DNA from 2 places in the Mycobacterium kokjensenii genome. Region 2 is predicted to be linked to the other one. Evidence: predicted binding sites of a transcription regulator. Region 2 holds the regulator's gene; the other holds the start of a gene.
What was found. Region 2 encodes LexA, which represses DNA repair genes until DNA is damaged. Its sites were predicted from a motif close to CGAACANNTGTTCG; they were not measured.
Positions count from the first base shown of each region.

Region 1 (11,552 bases), 1.2 Mb from region 2:
ACGTCCAGACCTTCTGTCCGGTCAACCGCCAGCCACCGTCGACCTTCACCGCCTTGGTGCGCAGCGCCGCGAGGTCCGAACCGGCTCCGGGCTCGGAGAACAGCTGGCACCAGAACACCTCGCCGCTGAGCGTGGCCGGAATGAAGCGTTCGATCTGCTCGGGCGTGCCGTGTTCGAGAATGGTCGGGGCCGCCCACCAGCCGACCACCAGGTCGGGGCGCCCGACGCCGACAGCGGCCAGTTCCTGGTCGATCACCAGCTGCTCGGTGGGGCTGGCCGCGCGCCCGTAGGGGGCGGGCCAGTGCGGCGCCAGCAGACCCGATTCGGCCAGCGCGGCCTGCTGCTCGGCGTCCGGCAGTGCGGCGATGCGGGCCGCTTCGGCGGCGATCTCGGGCCGGATGTCGGCGGTCTCGCCCAGGTCGACCTCGAGGCGGCGGCGCACCCCGTCCCGGGTCAGCTCGGCGGTGCGGCGCAGCCAGCGTGCGTGACCGCCGAGCGCCTGGCCGATGCCGTAGGCCCGCCGCAGGTACAGGTGCGCGTCGTGCTCCCAGGTGATGCCGATGCCGCCGAGCACCTGGATGCAGTCCTTGGCGTTGGCTTTGGCGGCGTCGATGCAGATGGCGGCGGCGACCGCGGCGGCGATCGCGAACTGCTGCCCGTCGGGGTCGGATGCGGCGCGGGCCACGTCGGCGGCGGCCACCGCAGCCTGGTCGGCCCGGCACAGCATCTCCGCGCACAGGTGCTTGACGGCCTGGAAACTGCCGATCGGCTTACCGAACTGCTCACGCACCTTGGCGTATTCGACGGCGGTGTCCAGCGCCCACCGGGCGATACCGGCGGCCTCGGCGGCCAGCACCGTGACCGCGAGGTTCTCCACCCGGTCGCTGCTTTCCAGCCGCACCGCGGGCGCCGCGGACAGCGTCACCTTGGCCAGCGGCCGGGAGAAGTCGGTGGCCACCAGCGGTTCGACGTCCACCCCGTCGGCTCCGGCGTCCACCAGCACCCAGCCGGCATCTGTGGGCAGCAGCAGCAGCCCGTCGGCGGTGCCGCCCAGCACGCGCTCGGCGGTGCCCGTCGCCCGGCCGGCCGCGGAGTCGAAACGGACGCTGGCCGCGGAGGTGTCGACCGCAACCCCGGCGGTCTTCTCGCCGGCGGCCAGGGCCTCCAGCAGCTGCGGGTCCTCGACGGCCAGGGTGGCCAGCGCCGTGGTCGCGACCGGCCCGGGAACCAGTGCCTTGGCGGCTTCGTCGACCATCGCGCAGAGGTCTTCCAGGCGCCCACCGGCCCCGCCGGCCTCCTCGGGGACCGCCACCCCGAATAGGCCCAATTCGGCCAGGCGAGCGAAAACGGCACGCCAGGCGTCGGTTTCGCCCAGTTCGGTGGCGCGAATCGCTTCGGCGGTGTTCGCTGCGGCAGCCCAGTCACGGACCAGTTCGCGGGCGGCGAGCTGTTCGTCGGTGGTGGTCACGGACACGCTGGGCTCCTCCGGGTCGAAACAGACGGGTGGCCGGGTCGGCCGAGGAGGCCGCCCGAGGCACTAGAACGTGTTCTAATAGTGCCAGCGCAAGGGCGTCAAGTCGAACCGTTGTGGCTGGACACATGAGGTCCGGCCGGTGTTGGGAGTAAGAAATTCCACTACGCGGTGCGTATCGTTATTGGCCGATAGTTCAACGGAGGGAGCCGCGCAGCACATGTCGTCACCAGCCGACAGCACCGCAGGACGCGGATCGTCCGGTCAACCGCGCGAAGTCGTCAACGTCGCCGTGCTGACCGAATCCGACCTCGGCTCCGAAGCGCAGCGCGAGCGCCGCAAACGCATTCTCGACGCCACGCTGGCGATCGCCTCCAAGGGCGGCTACGACGCGGTGCAGATGCGCGCGGTGGCCGATCGGGCCGACGTGGCGGTGGGCACCCTGTACCGCTACTTCCCGTCGAAGGTCCACCTGCTGGTGTCGGCGATGGGCCGCGAGATCGCGCGGGTGGACACCAAAACCGACCCGGTGACCTATGCCGCCACCACCCGCCACCAGCGACTCAACCTGGTGGTCAACAAGCTCAACCGCGCCATGCAGCGCAATCCGCTGCTCACCGAGGCCATGACCCGGGCGTACGTGTTCGCCGACGCCTCGGCGGCCGGCGAGGTCGACCACGTCCAGAAGCTGATCGACTCGATGTTCGCCGGGGCGATGAGCGACGGCGAGCCGACCGAGGAGCAGTACCACATCTCCCGGGTGATCTCCGATGTCTGGCTGTCGAACCTGCTCGCCTGGCTGACCCGGCGGGCCTCGGCCACCGATTTCAGCACCCGACTGGACCTGGCGGTCCGTCTGCTGATCGGCGACGACGACAGTCCCAAGGTCTGATTCCACGCCCCGGCTGATGCGTCTCAAACTCGGTCGCCCCGACCTGGATCGCTACGCCCACCGGTTCGACGTCCCGCCCGCGGCGCCGGATGCGCCGCTGAGCCTGACCTGGCTCGGGGTGTCGACGGTGCTCATCGACGACGGTTCGTCGGCGCTGCTGACCGACGGCTACTTCTCCCGCCCCGGTCTGGCGCGGATCCAGTTCGGCAAGGTCGCCCCGGTGCCGGCCCGCGTCGACGGTTGTCTGGCCCGCGCCGGTATCTCCGGGCTGGCGGCGGTGGTGCCGGTGCACACCCACATCGACCACGTGCTGGATTCGGCATTGGTCGCCGAACGTACCGGTGCGCTGCTGGTGGGCGGCGAGTCGGCGGTCAACGTGGGCCGCGGCCACGGGTTGACCGAGGGCCGGCTGGTGCTCGCCACACCGAACCGGCCGATCTCGTTGGGCGCCTACGACGTGACGCTGGTCGAATCGGAGCACTGCCCCCCGGACCGGTTCCCCGGCGACATCACCGCACCGGTCACTCCCCCGGTCCGGGCCAAGGCCTACCGCTGCGGCGAAGCGTGGTCGGCGGTGGTGGCCCACCGCCCGACGGACCGGCGGGTGCTGATGGTCGGCAGCGCCGGGTTCGTCCGGGGCTCGCTGGACGGGTACCGGGCCGAGGTCGCCTATCTGGGGGTGGGCCAGCTCGGGCTGCAGTCCCGCCGCTACCTGACCGACTACTGGTCGGAGACGGTACGCACCGTCGGCGCCAAGACCGTGGTGTTGACCCACTGGGATGATTTCTTCCGGCCGCTGTCGAAGCCGTTGCGCGCGTTGCCCTATGCCGGCGACGACCTGGACGTGACGATGCGGGTCCTCGGGGAGCTGGCCGAGGCCGACGGGGTCGGCCTGCACCTGCCCACGGTGTGGCGACGTGAGGATCCGTGGGCCTGAGTCTGGCTCTTGCACTGCTGGCGCTCGCCACGGTGTTGGGGTTCGCGGTGGCCCGCCCCAGGGGCTGGCCGGAAGCGTTCGCGGCGGTACCGGCCGCGGTGATCTGTGTTGCGGCAGGCGCCATCTCGGTGTCGGCCGCCCTCGCCGAAGTCGCCGCCCTGCTGCACGTGGTGGCGTTCCTGGGCGCGGTGCTGGTACTGGCCCGACTCTGCGACGACGAGGGCCTGTTCGACGCCGCCGGGGCCGCGATGGCCCGCGCCGACGTCGGGCCGCCGCAGCATCTGTTGCGCCGGGTCTTCGTGATCGCCGCCGGCCTGACCGCCGTGCTGAGCCTGGACGCGACGGTGGTGCTGCTGACGCCGGTGGTGCTGACGATGGTCCGCCGCCGCCGGGCACCGGTGCGCCCGCACGCGTATGCGACCGCGCACCTGGCCAACACCGCGTCGTTGCTGCTGCCGGTGTCCAACCTGACCAATCTGTTGGCGTTCCGCGAGACCGGGCTGTCGTTCGCGGAGTTCACCGCACTGATGGCGGCCCCGTGGCTGGCCGGCACCGCCGTGGTGTACCTGATCTTCCGGTGGTTCTTCCGCGCCGATCTACGCGCCACGCCGGCGCACCCGCAAGCCGGCCCACCGCCGCCGGTCCCGGTGTTCGTGCTGGTGGTCCTGGGCCTGACGCTGGCCGGGTTCGTGGTCGCCGAGTCGTTGGGCGTGCCGCCGGCGTGGGCGGCGGTCGCCGGGGCGGCGGTGCTGGCGGTGCGCGGACTGGCGCAGCGCCGCAGCACCCCGGGCGGCATCGTGCGGGCCGCCAGCCCAAGCTTTCTGGTGTTCGTGCTGGCGCTGGGCGTGGTGGTGCGGGCCGTGGTGGACAACGGGCTGGGTGACCGGATGGCCACCCTGCTGCCGACCGGCACGGGCCTGCCGGCGTTGCTGGGGATCGCGGCAGTCGCCGCGGTACTGGCCAACGTGGTCAACAACCTGCCCGCGACGCTGGTGTTGGCGCCGTTGGTGGCCCCCGGCGGCCCGATCGCGGTGCTGGCGGTGCTGATCGGGGTCAACATCGGACCGAATCTCAGCTACACCGGATCGCTGTCGAACCTGCTGTGGCGCCGGGTGGTGCGCAGGCATCGGGTGACGGCCGGGGTGGGCGAGTACACCCGCCTGGGGCTGTGCACGGTGCCGGCCACCCTGCTGGCAGCAGTGCTGGCATTGTGGGCCGGTGCACGCCTGTTGGGGGTTTGACGCCATCCCCACGGCCCGCCTCGGCCGACACGACCGATGCCCGCCACGTAACGCCGCTTTGTCTCTGTTGTGTTGTCAATGTTCGCTTTTGGGTCAGGCTGCGGTGAGCAGAGGCGTCAGGGTCCGGCGAGCGTGTGCGCGTAGGTGGTCGGATTTTCTGCGGGGGTGCTTCGGGTCTGGTGGCGGGATGAACCAGGGGTGACGGTCTGCGCCGAGGTAGACCTGCCAGCCGTCGTGATGGATGACGGTGTGGTGGCGCCGGCATAGCAGTACCCCGTTGTCGAGGCTGGTCACCCCGTCAGCAGTCCAGGGGCGGATGTGGTGGGCATCGCACCAGGAAGCGGGTCTGCCACAGCCGGGGAAAGCACATCCCTGATCGCGGACGGTCAGCGCTTTGCGGATCTTGGGAGGAAACAATCGTTGACTACGTCCCACGTCCAGGGGTGCGCCGTGGGCATCGACGTGCACGGCGTCGACGGTGGCGTCGCAGGAGATCAGTTCGGCGGTGGGGATGCTGACCGGGCCGGTGAATCCGAGCATGTCCACCGGTGGGGTCCCTGCCACGGTCGCGGCGGGGGTGGGTCGAACAAGGGTGACATGCGGTAGCACTCCGCCCGATTGTGGGCGCCCCGAACCAGATAGGTAGTCACGGATGAGTTGGCCGAATCCGTCGGCGCGGCGCCGGGCGGTGGTGCGGGGATCCGAGGAGCCGTCGGGGGCGGGTACCGGCCGACACAGGGGGTCCAGGGCGGCGTGCAGTTCTTCGCCGGTGAGTACGTCGAGGTCGAAACTGGCTTTGATCCGGCCGTCGCGGTCGTGGGTCAGCGTCATCTCATTAAGCGCGGCGTCCTCGGCCACCGGCACCGAGCCTTCACAAGGTGCGGTCGGCGCTGCGGCGATGGCGATCGCCCGGGCTTTTCTGCCTACTGCGGCCGGGGTGGTCTCGATCATCAGTTTCGTGACCAGTCGCGCGACCTCGTCATCGGATAGCCCGACGCGGTCGGCGACGTGGCCGATCCCGACACCGACGGCATCGGCGAACTCGATGCCCACTGCTCCCAGGCGCTGGGCTCGAGTGAGTGCTGCCAGTTGCGGGGCGGCTCGCCCGACTCGCGCAGACCGGTACGCCACGGCCGGTGCGACACCGAGCCCGATCAGCAGGTCCGCGCCGGATCGCAGATGCTTGCGTGCGGGGATCCCGAGGCGCTCGGCGGCCGCGACCGCCGAGGCGATCAGGTGATCGATCAGATTGCCCAACGTCACCGCGGCCCGCAGTGCGGCCAGCAGTGGTTGTTCATCGAAGTCGCGGCGGGGGTCGTTGAGCAGTGCAGACAGTCCGCGCTGCACCCCGCAGGCGGGAGTCAGGTCGCCGATGAGCCGATCGACGAAGGCTTCGAGATCGGTAGCGTCCATGGCGGGTACCTTCCGAGCGATGACATTAATCGAATATATGTTCGATGCTACTCGGATTTCCGCCGCCCGCAAGGCGTGATGTCTCAGGACATCGGTGACAGTCGACGCGTGGGGAGATCACACCCGATAACCCCCGGGCAGCGGCATGCCCAGTTCGGCGAGCACGGTGCGCAACCTGCTCGGATAGTCGGTGATGATGCCGTCGACGCCCACGGCGATCAGCTCGCGCATCACTGCGGGGTCGTTGACCGTCCACGGAATGACCGACAACCCCGCCGCATGCGCCCGCTCGACGAACTTCCGATCCACCACCGCGTAGTCCGGCGACACGATGTCTGCGCCCGCCGCCACCGCCCCGTCGATCGGATCGGATCCCCGCTCCCACAGCGCGACCAGCGGCACCGTCGGATCGATCGCACGCACCAACGCCAGCGTGCGCCAGTCGAAGCTCTGGACCTCGACGTCGCCCAGCGTTCCCGCGGCACGCGCCGCCGCCAGGATCACCTCGACCAGCCGCTGCTGATTCTCGCCATCCACCTTGGTCTCGACGTTGTAGCGCACACCCGTGTGACGGGCCAGCGCGAAGACCTCCGGTAGCGTCGCGATCTTGTTGCCGGCCACCACTTCCGCGTGCGGGAACTCGGGCTGCGGCAACCCGCAGTCCAGGGTGCGGATCTGGGCGAGGTCCAACTCCCCCACCCGCTTGCCGACGTACGGATAGTCGGGATCGCCGGCGAACACCGGACCCGTGTCGGCGCATTTCACCGATTCGATCGAGAGGTCATGCCAGACCAGCGGCAAACCGTCGCGGGTCAGCACGACATCCAACTCCAGTGTGCTGACACCTAATTCAAGGGATTTGGCGAACGCCCGCAGCGATTCCTCGGTGGTCTCGCCACGGCCACCGCGATGCGCCTGCAGGTCGAACCCGGAAGGTTGCGCGCCGGACGCCGGGGCCAGGCTCCCCGACACAGCCGCCAACAGCACGGCCGCCGCGACTGCGCGGCGAATCACCGCCGTTGGCGGGCGATCTCGGCCAGCACCACGCCGGCGGCCACCGACGCGTTGAGCGATTCGGTCGGACCGGCCATCGGAATCGACACGATCGCGTCGCAGTTCTGCCGGACCAGCCGGGACAGGCCCTTGCCCTCGGAGCCGACGACCACGACCATCGGTCCGGTGCCGTCCAACTCGTCGACGACGGTGTCGCCGCCGGCGTCGAGTCCGACCACCTGCAGGCCGCGGTCCGCCCACGCCTTGAGCGTCTGGTTCAGGTTGGCCGCCCGCGCGACCGGAATCCGTGCCGCCGCACCGGCACTGGTCCGCCATGCCACTGCGGTCACCGAAGCCGACCGGCGTTGCGGAATGACCACACCGTGCCCGCCGAACGCCGCCACCGACCGCACGATGGCACCCAGATTGCGCGGGTCGGAGATGTTGTCCAACGCGACCAGCAGGGCCGGAGCCGCGTCCTGACGCGCGGCGTCCAACAGATCGTCGGGATGGGCGTAGCTGTAGGGAGGAACCTGCAGCGCGATGCCCTGATGCAGTCCGTTGGTGGTCATCTTGTCCAAGTCGGACCGCGGAACCTCGAGAATCGGCAGCCCGGAATCTGCTGCGCGGGTTACCGATTCGGTCAGGCGCTCATCGGCTTCGGCGCCCAGCGCCACATACAGCGCGGTGGCCGGGATCCCGGCGCGCAGGCACTCGAGCACCGGGTTGCGACCCAGCACCGTCTCGCTCTCGTCGGCCCGCTTGGCCGTCCGGTAGGCACGCTGCTTAGCCGCGGCCTTGGCCGCCTTGGCGGCCGGGTGGTACTCGCGCTTGTGGGCCGGCGGAGTGGCACCGCGGCCCTCGAGCCCGCGGCGACGTTGCCCACCGGAACCGACGGTCGGGCCCTTCTTGGTGCCCGCTTTGCGGACCGCACCCTTGCGCTTGGAGTTTCCGGCCATCTACTCAGCCCCTTCGACCAGCAGTGACCATTGTGGACCGTCCCCGGTATCGGTGACCTCGATGCCGGCATCCTTGAGCCTCCCGCGGATCTCGTCGGCCAACTGCCAATCCCGTTCCGCGCGAGCCGTTTCCCGGCGTTCCAGTTCGGCGCGCACCAACACGTCCACCGCCGCCAGCGCCGCCGACTCCTGGTCCCGCGATTCCCAGCGCTCGTTGAGCGGGTCGCAGCCCAGCACGTCCATCATCGCCCGGATGGCACCCGCGGCCGCCAATGCGCCGTCGTGGTCGCCGGAGTCCAGCGCCCGGTTGCCCTCCGCGCGGGTGCGGTGCACCTCGGCCAGCGCGATCGGCACCGACAGGTCGTCGTCGAGTGCGGCGGCGAACTTCGGCGTCCAGGTGGTGAGGTCGACGGCGCCCACCCGACTGCGGACCCGGTGCAGGAAGTCCTCGATGCCGGCATAGGCGTTGACGGCGTCGTGCAGCGCGGTCTCGGAGAACTCCAGCATCGACCGGTAGTGGGCGCTGCCCAGGTAGTAGCGCAACTCGGCCGGCCGGACCCGCTGCAGCACCGCCGACATCGACAGCACGTTGCCCAGCGACTTGCTCATCTTCTCGCCGCCCAGGGTGACCCACCCGTTGTGCAGCCAGTAGTTCGCGAACCCGTCGCCGGCCGCGCGGCTCTGCGCGATCTCGTTCTCGTGATGCGGAAAGACCAGGTCCATACCGCCGCAGTGGATGTCGAACTCGGCGCCGAGGTAAGCCCGCGCCATCGCCGAGCACTCCAGGTGCCAACCGGGCCGGCCGGGCCCCCACGGCGTCGGCCAACTGGGCTCACCGGGCTTGGCGCCCTTCCACAGCGTGAAATCCCGCGGATCGCGTTTGCCGGTGGCCACGCCCTCGCCCTGGTGCACGTCGTCGATGCGATGCCCGGACAGTTGCCCGTAGTCGGGGTAGCTCAGCACGTCGAAGTAGACGTCACCGTCGCCGGCGTAGGCGTGGCCGGTGTCGATCAGGCGCGCGATCAGCTCCACCATCTGGGTGATGTGACCGGTGGCGCGCGGCTCGGCCGAGGGCGGCAGTACGCCCAGGGCCTCGTATGCGGCGGTGAACTCCCGCTCGTGGGTGGCGGCCCACTCCCACCAGGGCCGGCCCGCAGCGGCGGCCTTGGTCAGGATCTTGTCGTCGATGTCGGTCACGTTGCGCACGAACGCGACGTCGTAGCCCCGGGCGGTGAGCCAGCGACGCAGCACGTCGAACGCCACGCCACTGCGGACGTGGCCGATGTGGGGGGCGGCCTGCACGGTGGCACCGCACAGATAGATGGACACCTGGCCGGGCCGCAGCGGGATGAAATCACGCACGGCGCCGGTTGCCGTGTCGTGCAGCCGCAGGCTGGGGCGATCGGTCACGACGGGCCAGCTTACCGGGCGCCAGAACCATAACCTCCACACCCGCCTTTACCAGGTGTTTCTCAGAAACAGTCGCCTCAGGCCGCATCGTTGGACAGGTGCTGGAAGGTGGCATATATTGCGGCAGTGAGCAAACGTCTGGTCGCAGCCTCCGGAGCATTCCTCGCTGCAATTGCAATTGCCGGTCCCGCGACGGCGTACGCCGATGAGCCGAACAACAACCAGCAGCAGCCGCAGCCCGCGGAACTGGTGTCGGCGCCGGTGCAGCAGACCCCTCCGGACGAGCAGCAGCTCGCCCCCGCCCAGGAGCTCGCCCCGGGCCAGCACGACATGATGCAGAACGCCCAAGAGGCTCAGGACGAGCAGCAGCGGCAGATGGCCGAGCAGCAGGCCGACCAGATGGGTCAGGCCACCACCGCCGGCGCCGGTGTCAGCACCGCCAGCATGGCCGCGATGGGCCCCCAGATCGGCATGCAGCTGGCCATGATGGCCCCGATGATGGCGATGTACGCGCCGATGATGGCCATGCCGCTGGCGACCCCGCTGATGACCAGCCTCGCCACCTCGGGTGCGGCCGCCGGCGCTGTCACCGCCAGCGATCTGGCCGCCGACGGTGCCGCGGTAGCCGGCTCGTCCGCGGCGACCGATTTCGCCGGGGCCACCGCCGCCGACCTGCCCTTCAACCTGGGCGAAGGCCTGACCCCGGACTTCCTCGACCCCGGTGCCCTGATCGACGGCACGGACGCAGTCGGCAACGCCGTGGGCGACGCTGCTGCTGCCGCCGCGGGTGACATTTCCGGCGAGCTCGCCTCCAGCCTGGCGGGCGACCTCCCCGGAATCGCCGCGGAGACCGGTACCGAGATCGGCACCCAGGCGGCCGGCGACGGCGTCTGCTTGGGCCTGTCCTTCCTCGGCCTCTGCGGCTAAGCCTCTTTCCCGCTCTCCCCGCCTGACCTAACGCGGCGCCACCAACGCGGTGGCGACCGCGGCCAGGCCCTCTCCCCGGCCGGTGAGTCCGAGTCCGTCGGTGGTCGTCGCCGACACCGACACCGGTGCGCCGAGCAGTTCGGTCAGGACTTGTTGCGCCTCGCCGCGGCGCGGCCCGATCTTCGGCCGGTTGGCGATCACCTGCACCGCGGCGTTTCCGACCACGAATCCGTGCTCGTCGAGCAGATCGCGTACGTGGCCGAGCATCACGGCACCCGTTACGCGGGCCCAGCGGGGATCGTCGACGCCGAACACCGAGCCCAGGTCTCCCAGCCCCGCCGCGGACAACAGCGCGTCACACAGGGCGTGTACGGCCACGTCGCCGTCGGAGTGCCCGGCGCAGCCGTCGGCGTCGGGGAACAACAACCCCAACAGCCAGCAGGGCCGGCCCGGCTCCACCGGATGGACATCGGTGCCCAGGCCCACCCGGGGCAGCAGGCTCACCGATTCACCAGGGCCTCGGCGAGTACCGCATCCAGGCCGGTGGTGATCTTGAAGGCCAACGGATCTCCCTCGACCACCTGGACCTGGCCGCCGATGTGCTCGACCATCGAGGCGTCGTCGGTGAATCGGTCGCCCGAACCCGCCTGCTGGTAGGCGCGCAACAACAAGTCGGCGGCGAATCCCTGCGGTGTCTGCACCGACCGCAGCCCAGCCCGTTCGGGCGTGCCCAGCACCGCGCCGTTGGCATCGATGGCCTTGATGGTGTCGGCGACCGGGAGCGCGGGTACCACGGCGCGGTGTCCCGCGTGCAGCGCCTCGACGACACGGACCACCAGCGACGACGGGGTCAACGGGCGAGCCGCATCGTGGACCAGCACGAAATCGGGTTCGCCGGCGGCGGCCAGCGCCAATCGGACCGACTCGACGCGGTCGGCACCGCCCGCCACGACGGTGGCGCTCTCGCCGAGGATCAGCTTGGCCTCATCGGTGCGGCCGGCCGGCACCGCGACCACCACGCGGTCGACGACCCCGGAATCCCGGAGACCCGCGACCGCACGCTCGACCAGGGTGTGCCCGCCGAGCAGAAAGAAAGCCTTCGGGATTCCGGCGCCCAGGCGCTTACCCGATCCCGCGGCCGGAACCACGGCTACCGTGCTTGGCATAGATTCCCTCGGAATCTCACCGGTACTGCGATCAGGACGCCGCCGCGAGTACCTCGTCGAGGATGGTCTCGGCCTTGGCGTCATCGGTGTTCTCGGCCAGGGCCAGTTCACCGACCAGGATCTGACGTGCCTTGGCCAGCATC
Region 1 is NZ_OY726394.1:3,718,484-3,730,035, forward strand. Features, by position in the region: gene RCP38_RS17425 (acyl-CoA dehydrogenase) at 1-1,474, opposite strand, end outside; gene kstR (cholesterol catabolism transcriptional regulator KstR) at 1,692-2,363, shown strand; gene RCP38_RS17435 (MBL fold metallo-hydrolase) at 2,380-3,300, shown strand; gene RCP38_RS17440 (SLC13 family permease) at 3,297-4,541, shown strand; gene RCP38_RS17445 (HNH endonuclease signature motif containing protein) at 4,635-5,954, opposite strand; gene RCP38_RS17450 (glycerophosphodiester phosphodiesterase family protein) at 6,072-6,968, opposite strand; gene rlmB (23S rRNA (guanosine(2251)-2'-O)-methyltransferase RlmB) at 6,965-7,906, opposite strand; gene cysS (cysteine--tRNA ligase) at 7,907-9,316, opposite strand; gene RCP38_RS17465 (hypothetical protein) at 9,443-10,243, shown strand; gene ispF (2-C-methyl-D-erythritol 2,4-cyclodiphosphate synthase) at 10,271-10,747, opposite strand; gene ispD (2-C-methyl-D-erythritol 4-phosphate cytidylyltransferase) at 10,744-11,409, opposite strand; gene carD (RNA polymerase-binding transcription factor CarD) at 11,441-11,552, opposite strand, start outside.
Region 1: the regulator LexA is predicted to act here: its motif matches at 5,985-5,998, upstream of RCP38_RS17445 (HNH endonuclease signature motif containing protein).

Region 2 (11,552 bases):
CGCAACCAGTTGATGCGCAACCGCATCGATCTCCTGCTCGGTCACGGCCGATTCGCGGACCCGCACACGATCGTCATCGACGGCCACAGCCGAACCGAGACGACCACGATCACCGGCGATCACATCGTGATCGCCACCGGGACCAAACCCGTCCGACCGTCCGGGGTCACCTTCGACGAGGAACGGGTGCTGGACTCCGACGGAATTCTCGACCTGAAGTTCATCCCGTCGTCGATGGTGGTGGTCGGCGCGGGCGTCATCGGTATCGAGTACGCGTCGATGTTCGCCGCCTTGGGAACGCGGGTCACCGTGGTCGAGAAGCGCGAATCGATGCTGGAGTTCTGTGACCCGGAGGTGGTCGAGGCCCTGCGATTCCACCTGCGGGATCTGGCGGTGACCTTCCGGTTCGGCGAGGAGGTGACCGCCGTCGACGTGAGCCCGAACGGCACGGTCACCACGCTGGCCAGCGGCAAGCAGATTCCGGCGGAGACGGTGATGTACTCGGCCGGCCGCCAAGGACACACCGCCCACCTCGAACTGGCCAATGCCGGGCTGCAGACCGACGAACGGGGTCGCATCGTCGTCGACGGAATGTTCCGGACGTCGGTGGACCACATCTACGCCGTCGGTGATGTGATCGGATTCCCGGCGCTGGCCGCCACCTCGATGGAGCAGGGCCGGCTCGCCCCTACCACGCGTTCGGCGAGCCGACCGACGGGATCACCGCCCTGCAACCGATCGGGATCTATTCGATCCCCGAGGTCTCCTACGTCGGCGCGACCGAATCGGAACTGACCCGCAAGGCGATTCCCTACGAGGTGGGGGTGGCCAGGTATCGGGAGTTGGCCCGCGGGCAGATCGCCGGCGACTCCTACGGAATGCTCAAGCTGTTGGTGTCGACGACGGACCTGGCGCTGCTCGGCGTCCACATCTTCGGCACCAATGCGACCGAACTGGTGCATATCGGCCAGGCCGTCATGGGCTGCGGCGGCACGGTGGAATACCTCGTCGACGCGGTGTTCAACTATCCGACGTTCTCCGAGGCCTACAAGAACGCCGCCCTGGATGTGATGAACAAGATGCGTGCCTTGCAGCAGTTCCGCAGTTGACGTCGCGGCCGGGCGCTTTCATCGCTGAGCGAACACATCCCCGCCGCGGAATGCCCGGGGCGACCCCGTACGTTGTCGAACACATGCGCGCACCGTTTTCGGTGCCTGCCCCCGGTGAGGGACACTAGATAATGCGATCCGTGCCGTGGATCCGCACGACGAGGAGGCGAAGGCGATGGCCGATTACCCGGACCATGGTCCCGACCGGGACCGGCAGTACCAGGCTCAGCAGAGCGGCATGTACGAGCTGGAGTTTCCGGCGCCGCAGCTGATGTCCGCCGACGGCGAGGGGCCGGTCCTGATCCACGCCCTGGAGGGCTTCTCCGATGCCGGCCACGCCATCCGGTTGGCTGCCCGTCACCTCAAGACCGCCCTGGACAGCGAACTGGTGGCGTCCTTCGCGATCGACGATCTGCTCGACTACCGCTCCCGGCGGCCCGTGATGACGTTCAAAACGGATCACTTCACCCACTACCAGGAGCCGGAGCTAAGCCTGCACGCCCTGCGCGACAGCGCGGGTACACCGTTTCTGCTGTTGGCGGGCATGGAGCCCGACCTGAAGTGGGAACGCTTCATCACCGCGGTGCGTCTGCTGGCCGAGCAACTCGGCGTGCGCCGCACGATCGGATTGGGCACCATTCCGATGGCGGTTCCGCACACCCGGCCGGTGACCTTGACCGCGCACTCCAACAACCGGGACTTGATCAGCGACTTCACCCCGTGGATCACCGAGGTGCAGGTCCCCGGTAGCGCCTCGAACCTGTTGGAGTACCGGATGGCCCAGCACGGCCACGAGGTGGCCGGCTTCACCGTGCACGTGCCGCACTACGTGGCCCAGACCGACTATCCGGAAGCGGCGGCGGCGCTGCTCAAACAGGCCGCGGTGACCGGCGCATTGGACCTGCCGCTGGACGAACTGCACTCCGCGGCCGCCGAGATTCGCGCCAAAATCGACGAGCAGGTGGCGGCCAGTGCCGAAGTCGCGCAGGTCGTGGCGACACTGGAACGCCAGTACGACGCGTTCCTCGACGCCCAGCAGAACCGCTCGTTGCTGGCGCGCGACGAGGAACTGCCCAGCGCCGACGAACTCGGTGCCGAATTCGAGCGATTCCTGGCCCAGGAGGCGAAGAAGAACCGCGACGACGACTGAGCGCCGCCGCGGGGTCTCAGCCGGTCCGGCGCAGCGCCGCCGCCAGGTGGTTCTGCGCCGGTTGGCCGACCGCACCCATGTCCAGGGTGTAGGACAGTTCGTCGCCGGTCAGGCGGTAGTGACGGCTCAGTACGCTGACCTCTTTGGCGCTGGGGGCCAGCCCGATGGTCGATGCCGACATCTCCAGGTCGATACCGTGCTCGGTTCGCGTGTAGCTGCCGACCTCGATCTCACTGATCCCGCTCGGGTGCGCCAGAATCCATTCGATCCGGCCGGGCTCGGGCACCCGTAGGTATCCGGTCTCGGCGTGCAGGGGCAGCCCGTCTGCGACCGACTTCGTTTTCTGTCCGTAGATCAGAAACGGCTTGCCGACGTGGGAGAACACCACTTCTTCGAGGTAGTCGAACGAATCGATGGTGGGATACACCCCGCGCCCCCGACCCGACCAGGTCCCCAGCAGCGATGCCAACTCGGCAAGATTGGGATGCAACTCGGGTGCCATGAACGCCAGCCTAATGCGCGTCGCAGGCCGGCACGGCTCAACCGGCGGACGGTGCTTCGCGATGTTCGCGCAGGGCCTCGATCTCCCGTTCGAAGTCGGCCGCCGAGGAGAACGAACGGTACACCGACGCGAACCGCAGATAGGCCACCTCGTCGAGTTCACGCAGCGGGCCCAGTATCGCCAGGCCCACCTCGTGGCTGGGAATCTCGGGCGAGCCCGCCGCACGAACCGCGTCTTCGACCTGCTGGGCCAACAGGTTCAGTGCATCGTCGTCGACCTGGCGACCCTGGCAGGCCCGACGGACTCCACTGACCACTTTCTCGCGACTGAACGGTTCGGTGACGCCGCTGCGCTTGACCACGGCCAGCACCGCGGTTTCCACGGTGGAGAACCGCCGGCCGCATTCCGGGCAGGAACGACGCCGCCGGATCGATTGGCCTTCGTCGGTCTCGCGGGAGTCCACCACTCGGGAGTCTGGATGGCGACAAAACGGGCAGTGCATCACCGCTCCTTCGCCGTACGGGGAACCCGGCTCCCCCGACAGCTGGGGAACCCGGGGCAATTGGGACAACTGCGAGCGTACCTGCGCGGCTCGACAGTCGTACCCCGCAGTGCCCGCAAGCCCCCGAAGCGTCGACACCGATCTCAGCCCAACGGGGCGATCAGCGTCTGTCCGGCGACCAGGACCACCGAATCCAGAGCATTGAGCTCCCGGATGCGCTCGACGACCTGACCCGTCGGCGCGTCCGGCGCCACCCGGGTGGCCAAGTGCTGCAGGCTCTCCCCGTTGTGCACCCGTACGACGCCCAGCCGGTCCGGCACCGCGGAGTCACCGGCGGCCACCGGCGCACCGAACTGCACGATCATCCCGAGCCATACCGTGATCGCCGCGGCGACCAGGGCCAGCACGACGGTGGTTCCCGGGGTGATGGCCCGGACCGACTGCGGCCGGTGCGGTGTCCGCGACATCAGCACCCCGGTTCCGCGGTACTGCAGTGGTGCGACCGCCGGCCGCGACCGGACCGGCCGCGCCGCACGGGTGCGCACCGGCTGCGCCCGACCGGAGGTGATGCGACCGCGATGGACCAGGATCGGCTCGGCCTCGAACGATTCGGAAGATTCGAAGCCCGGGGCAATCGTGTCGATGAGCATCATGCGCGGTTCTCCCTCACTCGGCGTCGGCGACCCTTTTCGCTCGACTGTTCGAAGATTAATCGATCAGACGTTCGATGTCGAACACCTGATCGAATCGTTATCGAAAACGTTAGCGAACACCCCCGACATCACCCCGCCGCGTTCGAACGCCCGCACGACACGTCTCGAACACATGTTTGATATTTCTCGGTCGTGCGACTAGATTCGCCGCTATGAGTGACAGCAGCAACTCTGCGGGCCCGGACTCCGCGCTGACCGCCCGGCAGCGCACCATCCTGAACGTCATCCGCGCGTCGGTGAACGAGCGGGGCTACCCGCCGAGCATCCGCGAGATCGGTGATGCCGTCGGACTGACCTCGACCTCGTCGGTCGCCCATCAGCTGCGGACCCTGGAGCGCAAGGGCTATCTGCGCCGCGACCCCAACCGGCCGCGTGCCGTGGACGTCCGCGGCCATGACGACACGACCGTCGCAGAGACGGCACAGCGCACCGACTTCGCCGGCTCGGACTCCCTGCCGGAGCCCACCTTCGTCCCGGTCCTCGGCCGAATCGCCGCGGGCGGGCCGATCCTGGCCGAAGAGGCCGTCGAGGACGTCTTCCCGCTCCCCCGCGAGCTGGTGGGCGAAGGCGAGCTGTTCCTGCTCAAAGTCGTGGGCGAGTCGATGGTGGACGCGGCCATCTGTGACGGCGACTGGGTGGTGGTGCGCCAGCAGAACGTCGCCGACAACGGCGACATCGTGGCCGCCATGATCGACGGCGAGGCCACCGTGAAGACCTTCAAACGCACCGGCGGCCAGGTGTGGTTGATGCCGCACAATCCGGTGTTCGACCCGATTCCCGGCAACGACGCGGTGGTTCTGGGCAAGGTCGTCACCGTCATCCGCAAGATCTGACCATGTTCGCGCCCTGCCCGCCCTTCGACGAGGAATCGGCGCGACGCAAGGTGCAAGCCGCTGAAGATGCCTGGAACACAAGGGATCCGGCCCGTGTTGCGTCGGTCTACACCGAGGATTCGGTGTGGCGTAACCGGGATGAGTTCATCACCGGGCGCGCCGAGATCGAGGCGTTCCTGAGCCGCAAGTGGGCCGCTGAACTCGACTACGCCCTGCGCAAGGAACTGTGGTGCTACCAGGACAACCGGATCGCGGTGCGCTATCAGTACGAATGCCGCGACGCGCACGGCCAGTGGTGGCGCAGTTACGGAAACGAACTGTGGGAGTTCGCATCAGACGGCCGGATGAGCCGCCGCGAGTCCAGCATCGACGACATCGCGATCACCGCCGAGCAGCGGCGGATCTTCGGTCCTCGGCCCCGGCGCGATCACAACCTTCCGCTGCCGCTGCAGTGATCAGTTCGCTCTGGTGAAACCGTTGAGCCGCGCGGCGTCCTCGGTGGCGAACCAGATCTCGGCGAGGGTGTCCTCATACAGTGCGTTCTGCGGGGTGTAGTACAGCCCCGAGCCGATGTTCGCCTTGATCGGATAACCCGCGGGCTGCTGGTAGGGGTCGTCGAGCGGCAGGTGCATCACCGGATGGACCGACTCCTCGGTACCGAACGCGCGCGGCTCGGCAGCACCGCCGAACCCGCGGGGTTCCGCGGCAGACCCGTAGGGATACGATTCGCCACCCCCGAAGGCCGGCGATTCGCTCGGCGCGCTCGCGTGGCCCACGGCATGACGACCGGTGCCGAAGTCCTCTTCGGCCACCACCCGCGTCGGCGCCGTGTCGGTGTCGTCGTCATCGTCGAGTTCGGCCTCGGCCTCGGCCTCGGCCTCGTGGTCGCCGTAGTGCAGCCACGGCGCGTCGGGAGCCGACGGCAGTTCGGGCTCGGGCGCGTAGGTCGAGGTGCCGTAGCGGCTCGGCAACCGGACCATGCCCTCGTTCTCCCGCGTCTCGTCGCGGTAGTCCTCACGCGACTCGCGGTAGTCCTCACGCGAGTCCTGGTAGTCCCCGCGTGCGTCGTGGTGCGCCCACCGCTCGTCATCGTCGTCGTAGTCGTAGTCATCGGTGGTCGGCAGCGGCGCCGTCGGCGGCCGCGGCGCGGCCACCGGAGTGCTCTCGGGCACCACAACCGCCCGCCGCCGCTGCCACCACATGGCCGCACCGGCGAACACGCCGAGCACCGCGAGCACGGCGACCGGAATCAACACCCACATCCAATTCCAGCGCGTCTCGTCGCCCGCGCCGGTCGCGGTGGTCGAGCTGCCGTCGGGCAGCGTCATCCCGGGAATCTGCAGCCCGGACAGACCTTTCGCCAGGTCGGCCGGCTCGCTGCTGAAGGTACGGGTGGCCTGGTTCCAGGAGATCGTCCCGCCGGTGAACTTCTGCGAGGTCACATCCCCCTCGAGGCTCTGGTCACCGACCGGTGCACCGAGCTTGCCGGTGGCGCCGTCGAGCTTGTCCCAGGCGGCCTTGAGCGCACCGCGGACCACGAAGGCGCCGTTGTCGGGGCTGAAGAAGATCACCGGTTCGTCATCGGCGGAGAACGCGCTGAACCTGCTGCCGCTCAAGGCGCCGTCGGCGGTGCTGGTGATCGGGTATCCCAGATCGCTGCCGTCCGGGCCGCCCAGCGACTCGTACTTGTCCAAGACTTCACCGTCGACGACGCCGGCACCGGTCGCGGCGCTGAAGTACACCTTGCCGCCGGCGAAGTCCTGGCCCGCGCCGTCTTCGCCGATCGCGTACTCATCGCCCTGCTTGGCGCCCAGCTGCCCGGACGGCCCGCCGGCGGCACGCCAGGCCTGGTCGATGGCCGCCGCCGGGTCGGGCTGGGCGGCGAGGTCGGCGAGTTGCGCCGCCAATTCCGGGGGTACCGCGGTGAACGTCTTCGTCGCGCTGTCGAAGGACAGCACGCCGTTGCTGAACTTCTGGGTGACGACAGCGCCCTCGTAGCTCTCGTCGTCGACCGGGACCCCGAGTGCTCCGGTGGAGCTGCCCAGTTTGTCCCAGGCCGCGTTGATCGGTCCGCGCACCACGTGTGCGCCGTGCTCGGGTGTCCAGAAGATCACCGGATTGTCGGCGCCGGACAGGATCGCCACCCGGCTGTCGGGCACCAGGCCCGGTACCTCGTCACTGCTGGGGAAGCCCAGGCCGGCGCTCGCCGCGCCGCCCAGCGACTCGTACTTGTCCAGGATCGCGCCGTAGAGGGTCTTGGCGCCGGTTTCCGGGGTGAAGTAGATGGTGCCACCGGCGAAGTCCTGCGCGAAGCCGATTCCGGCGGGGTGCACCTCACCTCTGGGCGCTCCCAGCGGAGAACCGTCACCGCCGGCGGACTGCCATGCCGCGGTGATCGCGTCATGGGCATCGCCGTCGGGTGTCGCCGCGGCCGTCTGCACCGACAAGAGCACGGTGACCGTCGCCGCGAGGCCGAGCGCCATGCGCACCGCCGTCTTGTCGAACCGATCTTTCCGACTAGTCACCAGCCCTCCCAGGCATCAATATCGACGCAAATATTTCCGGCTAAGACTTTCCCGCAATCGGCCTGAATTTCGAAGCCATGTCATGGGTATTGCGAAAACAGATACCTACCCGATGCCGAAATGATGCCGAATCCACGCCCCCGAACAGAGCAAGGGGTGCGACCAAATACGCTGGTCGCACCCCCTAAGATGCCCTGCTACACACTCCGCTGTTGCGTCGGAGTCCCGCTGCTACACGCCGAGGCTGCGCCCGATGATCTCTTTCATGATTTCGGTGGTGCCGCCGTAGATCGTCTGCACCCGCGAGTCCAGGTAGGCCCGCGCGATGGGGTATTCCCGCATGAATCCGTAACCGCCGTGCAGCTGCAGGCAGCGGTCGATCAGGTGCACCTGCTTCTCGGTGGTGTACCACTTGGCCATCGCGGCCTGCTCGGCGGTCAGTTTCTTGTCCAGGTGCAGTCGGACGAACTCGTCGACCATGATCCGCACCGCGGTGGCCTCGGTGGCCAGCTCGGCCAGCACGAACCGGCTGTTCTGGAAGCTGCCGATCGGCTTGCCGAACGCCTTGCGCTCCTTGGTGTACTGGATGGTCTGCTCCAGCGAGGCCTCCATGGCCGCGGCGGCCATGATCGCGATCGAGATGCGCTCCTGCGGCAGGTTCTGCATGAGGTAGATGAAGCCCATGCCCTCCTCGCCGAGCAGGTTCTCCACCGGGACGTGCACGTCGGTGAAGGACAGCTCGGCGGTGTCCTGGGCGTCCAGGCCGATCTTGTCGAGGTGCCGGCCGCGTTCGAAGCCCGCCATGCCGCGCTCCACGACCAGCAGGCTGAAGCCCTGGGCGCCCTTCTCCGGGTCGGTCTGGGCGACGACGATCACCAGGTCGGAGTTGATGCCGTTGGTGATGAACGTCTTGGACCCGTTCAGCACGTAGTGGTCGCCCTGCTTGACCGCGCGGGTCTTGATGCCCTGCAGGTCACTGCCGGTGCCGGGCTCGGTCATCGCGATCGCGGTGATCAGCTCACCGGTGCAGAACTTCGGCAGCCAGCGCTTCCGCTGCTCCTCGTTGCACAGTTCCAGCAGGTAGGGCGCACATACGTCGTTGTGCAGCCCGAAGCCGAGCCCGCTGTAGCGACCGGCGGTGGTCTCCTCGGTGATGATCGTGTTGTAGCGGAAGTCGGGGTTGCCGCCGCCGCCGTACTCCTCCGGCACCGCCATGCCCAGGAAGCCCTGCTTGCCCGCCTCGAGCCAGACCGAGCGGTCGACGATCTTGTCCTTCTCCCACTGGTCGTGGTGCGGCGCGACGTGCCGCTCCAGGAAGGCCCGGTAGGACTCCCGGAACAGTTCGTGCTCGGGTTCGAACAGGGTTCGCTGGTATTTGACTGCGGCGCTCATTGCCTGACCTCCGGTCGAGGGGAACTTTCCGACGAGAATAGACCAACCGGATGGTTGGGCGAAGCGGTGGTTGCCGTCGGCCGGCCGCTACCCCGCCTGGCGCCGCCCCGCGGACCCGCTGCGCTGCCGGCGTCGGGCATCGGTCTGCCCGCCCTGCTGCGGGGCGCCACCGCCGCTACCACCGCCACGACGACGTCGCGGACGGCCCGGGCGGCCGGAGGCGTTGTCCGCGGTCCGGGCACGGGCCGGCGGTGCGGTCTTCGGTGCCACCGGCGCGGGCGCGCGCAACGGCGCGACCTCCCCCACCAGATCGCGCACCGGTTCCGAGTCTGCACCGACCTGTTGCGGGGCGACGGTGATCCCGGCACGCCGCAGCAGCATCTGGGTCTCGCGCCGCTGTTCGGGCAGCACCACGGTGACGACGTCACCGGCGCTGCCGGCCCGTGCGGTACGCCCGGACCGGTGCAGATACGCCTTGTGTTCGGCGGGCGGGTCCACATGCACCACCAGTTCGACCTCGTCGACGTGGACACCGCGGGCGGCGATATCGGTGGCGACCAGTACCCGCACGTCACCGGTCGTGAACGCCGCAAGATTGCGCTCGCGGGCGGGCTGCGACAGGTTGCCGTGCAGATCGACCGAGGGCACACCGGATTCGGTCAACTGCCGGGCCAGCTTTCGGGCTTGATGTTTGGTGCGCAGGAACAGGATTCGTCGTCCGGTTCCCGACGCGAGAAGCTGCACCAGTTCCTTCTTGTCCTGCAGACCAGACACGTGGAACACGTGGTGGGTCATCGCGGGCGGCGGTGCGTCGATCTCGTCGACGGAGTGCGACACCGGATTCCGCAGGAACCGCCGGACCAACTTGTCCACGCCGTTGTCCAAGGTCGCCGAGAACAGCAGGCGCTGACCGGTTTCCGAAGTCGCGGCCAGAATCCGCGTGACGCCGGGCAGGAAACCCAGGTCGGCCATGTGGTCGGCCTCGTCGAGCACGGTGACGCGCACCGCGTCCAGCGTGATCAGCTTCTGCTTCATCAGGTCTTCCAGGCGCCCCGGGCAGGCCACCACGATGTCCACCCCGGCGTTGAGCGCGCTGACCTGACGGTTCTGCGAGACTCCCCCGAAGATGGTGGTCACCGTCAGCCCGCTGGCCGCCGCCAACGGTTCCAGCGTCGCGGTGATCTGCGTGGCCAGTTCCCGGGTGGGAGCCAGCACCAGTCCGCTCGGGCGGGCCCGGTAACGCTTCTCACCGGCAAGTCGTGCGACCAGCGGCAGTGAGAAGGCCAGCGTCTTGCCGCTGCCGGTCTTGCCCCGGCCGAGTACGTCGCGGCCGGCCAGACTGTCCGGCAGCGTGGCGATCTGGATCGGGAACGGTGCGGTGATGCCGCGGTCGTTCAGTGCAGCGACGAGCGCTGCGGGCACGCCGAGTTCGGCGAAGGATTCGGTGGTCATTACATGCCTTTCCGGCATCGGTTGTGCTGCAGTGGCCGCCATGGCGGCACCGGTCTGTCTGCAACACAGGGGTTGGCGAGATTGCCTGTTGGCAATAGCGATCGCCGCGAGAAGAGCTTCACACGCCTGCTGAATCGGAATCGAAGTCCGTGACGGCGGTGAGTAAGCGTTCCACGACGCGTGCCTGCCAGCCTATCGCACCGGGACGGCAAACGCCTAAAGCGCAGCGAATTCCTGCAGGCTGGCGGCCAGTGCCGCAGGCACCCGGGCGCGGACTCTGGTGCCGCCCTCCCCGTACTCGGCCTGCTGCACCCGACCCAATTCGTGAATCCGGGCCAGCAAATCGCCACGGCTGTAAGGGATGACGACGTCCACCGCGGCATCGACCGGAGCCACCAACTGCGACATCCGGTGGCGCAACGCCTCGATCCCCTCCCCGGTATGCGCCGAAACGAACACCGCCTCGGGCAACGCACGACGCAGCTGAGCCATCGTCAGGTCCCCCGCGGCGTCGATCTTGTTGACCACCAACAGTTCCGGTGCGGGCCGGGCGTCATGCTCGGCGATGACTTGCGCGATCACCTCGCGCACCGCGGCGATCTGCGCCAGCGGCGCCGGATCAGAACCGTCGACCACGTGGACGAGCAGGTCGGCGTCGGCGACCTCCTCCAGGGTGGAACGAAACGCCTCGACCAACTGAGTGGGCAGATGCCGAACGAAACCCACGGTGTCGGTCAACACGAATGGCCGCTCGTCGTCGAATTGGCCACGGCGTGTGGTGGGTTCCAGTGTGGCGAACAACGCATCCTGGACCAGTACGCCGGCACCGGTCAGCGCATTGAGCAGGCTGGATTTTCCGGCGTTGGTGTATCCGACGATGGCCACCGACGGGATGTCGCTGTGTCGACGCCGGCTGCGCTGGGTGTCGCGGACCTGTTTCATGGCCTTGATCTCGCGGCGCAGCTTGGACATCCGTTCCCGGATCCGCCGGCGGTCGGTCTCGATCTTGGTTTCACCCGGTCCCCGGGTGCCGACCCCGCCGCCGGCACCGCCGGCCCGGCCACCGGCCTGACGTGACATCGACTCGCCCCAGCCGCGCAACCGCGGCAGCATGTACTGCATCTGCGCGAGTGCCACCTGCGCCTTACCCTCGGCGCTGGTGGCGTGCTGGGCGAAGATGTCGAGGATCAGCGCGGTGCGGTCGATCACCTTGACCTTGACCGCCTTCTCCAGCGCGTTGAGCTGCGCCGGGGACAGTTCACCGTCACAGATGACGGTGTCGGCACCGGTGGCCAGCACCATCTCCCGCAGTTCCTGGGCTTTGCCCGACCCGATGTAGGTGGCCGGGTCGGGCCGGTCACGGCGCTGGATCAG
Region 2 is NZ_OY726394.1:2,477,190-2,488,741, forward strand. Features, by position in the region: partial or broken gene sthA (Si-specific NAD(P)(+) transhydrogenase) at 1-1,109, shown strand, start outside; gene RCP38_RS11485 (proteasome assembly chaperone family protein) at 1,285-2,259, shown strand; gene RCP38_RS11490 (peroxynitrite isomerase) at 2,276-2,761, opposite strand; gene nrdR (transcriptional regulator NrdR) at 2,799-3,263, opposite strand; gene RCP38_RS11500 (LysM peptidoglycan-binding domain-containing protein) at 3,407-3,916, opposite strand; gene lexA (transcriptional repressor LexA) at 4,129-4,809, shown strand; gene RCP38_RS11510 (nuclear transport factor 2 family protein) at 4,812-5,264, shown strand; gene RCP38_RS11515 (sunset domain-containing protein) at 5,265-7,334, opposite strand; gene RCP38_RS11520 (acyl-CoA dehydrogenase family protein) at 7,566-8,726, opposite strand; gene RCP38_RS11525 (DEAD/DEAH box helicase) at 8,814-10,178, opposite strand; gene hflX (GTPase HflX) at 10,395-11,552, opposite strand, start outside.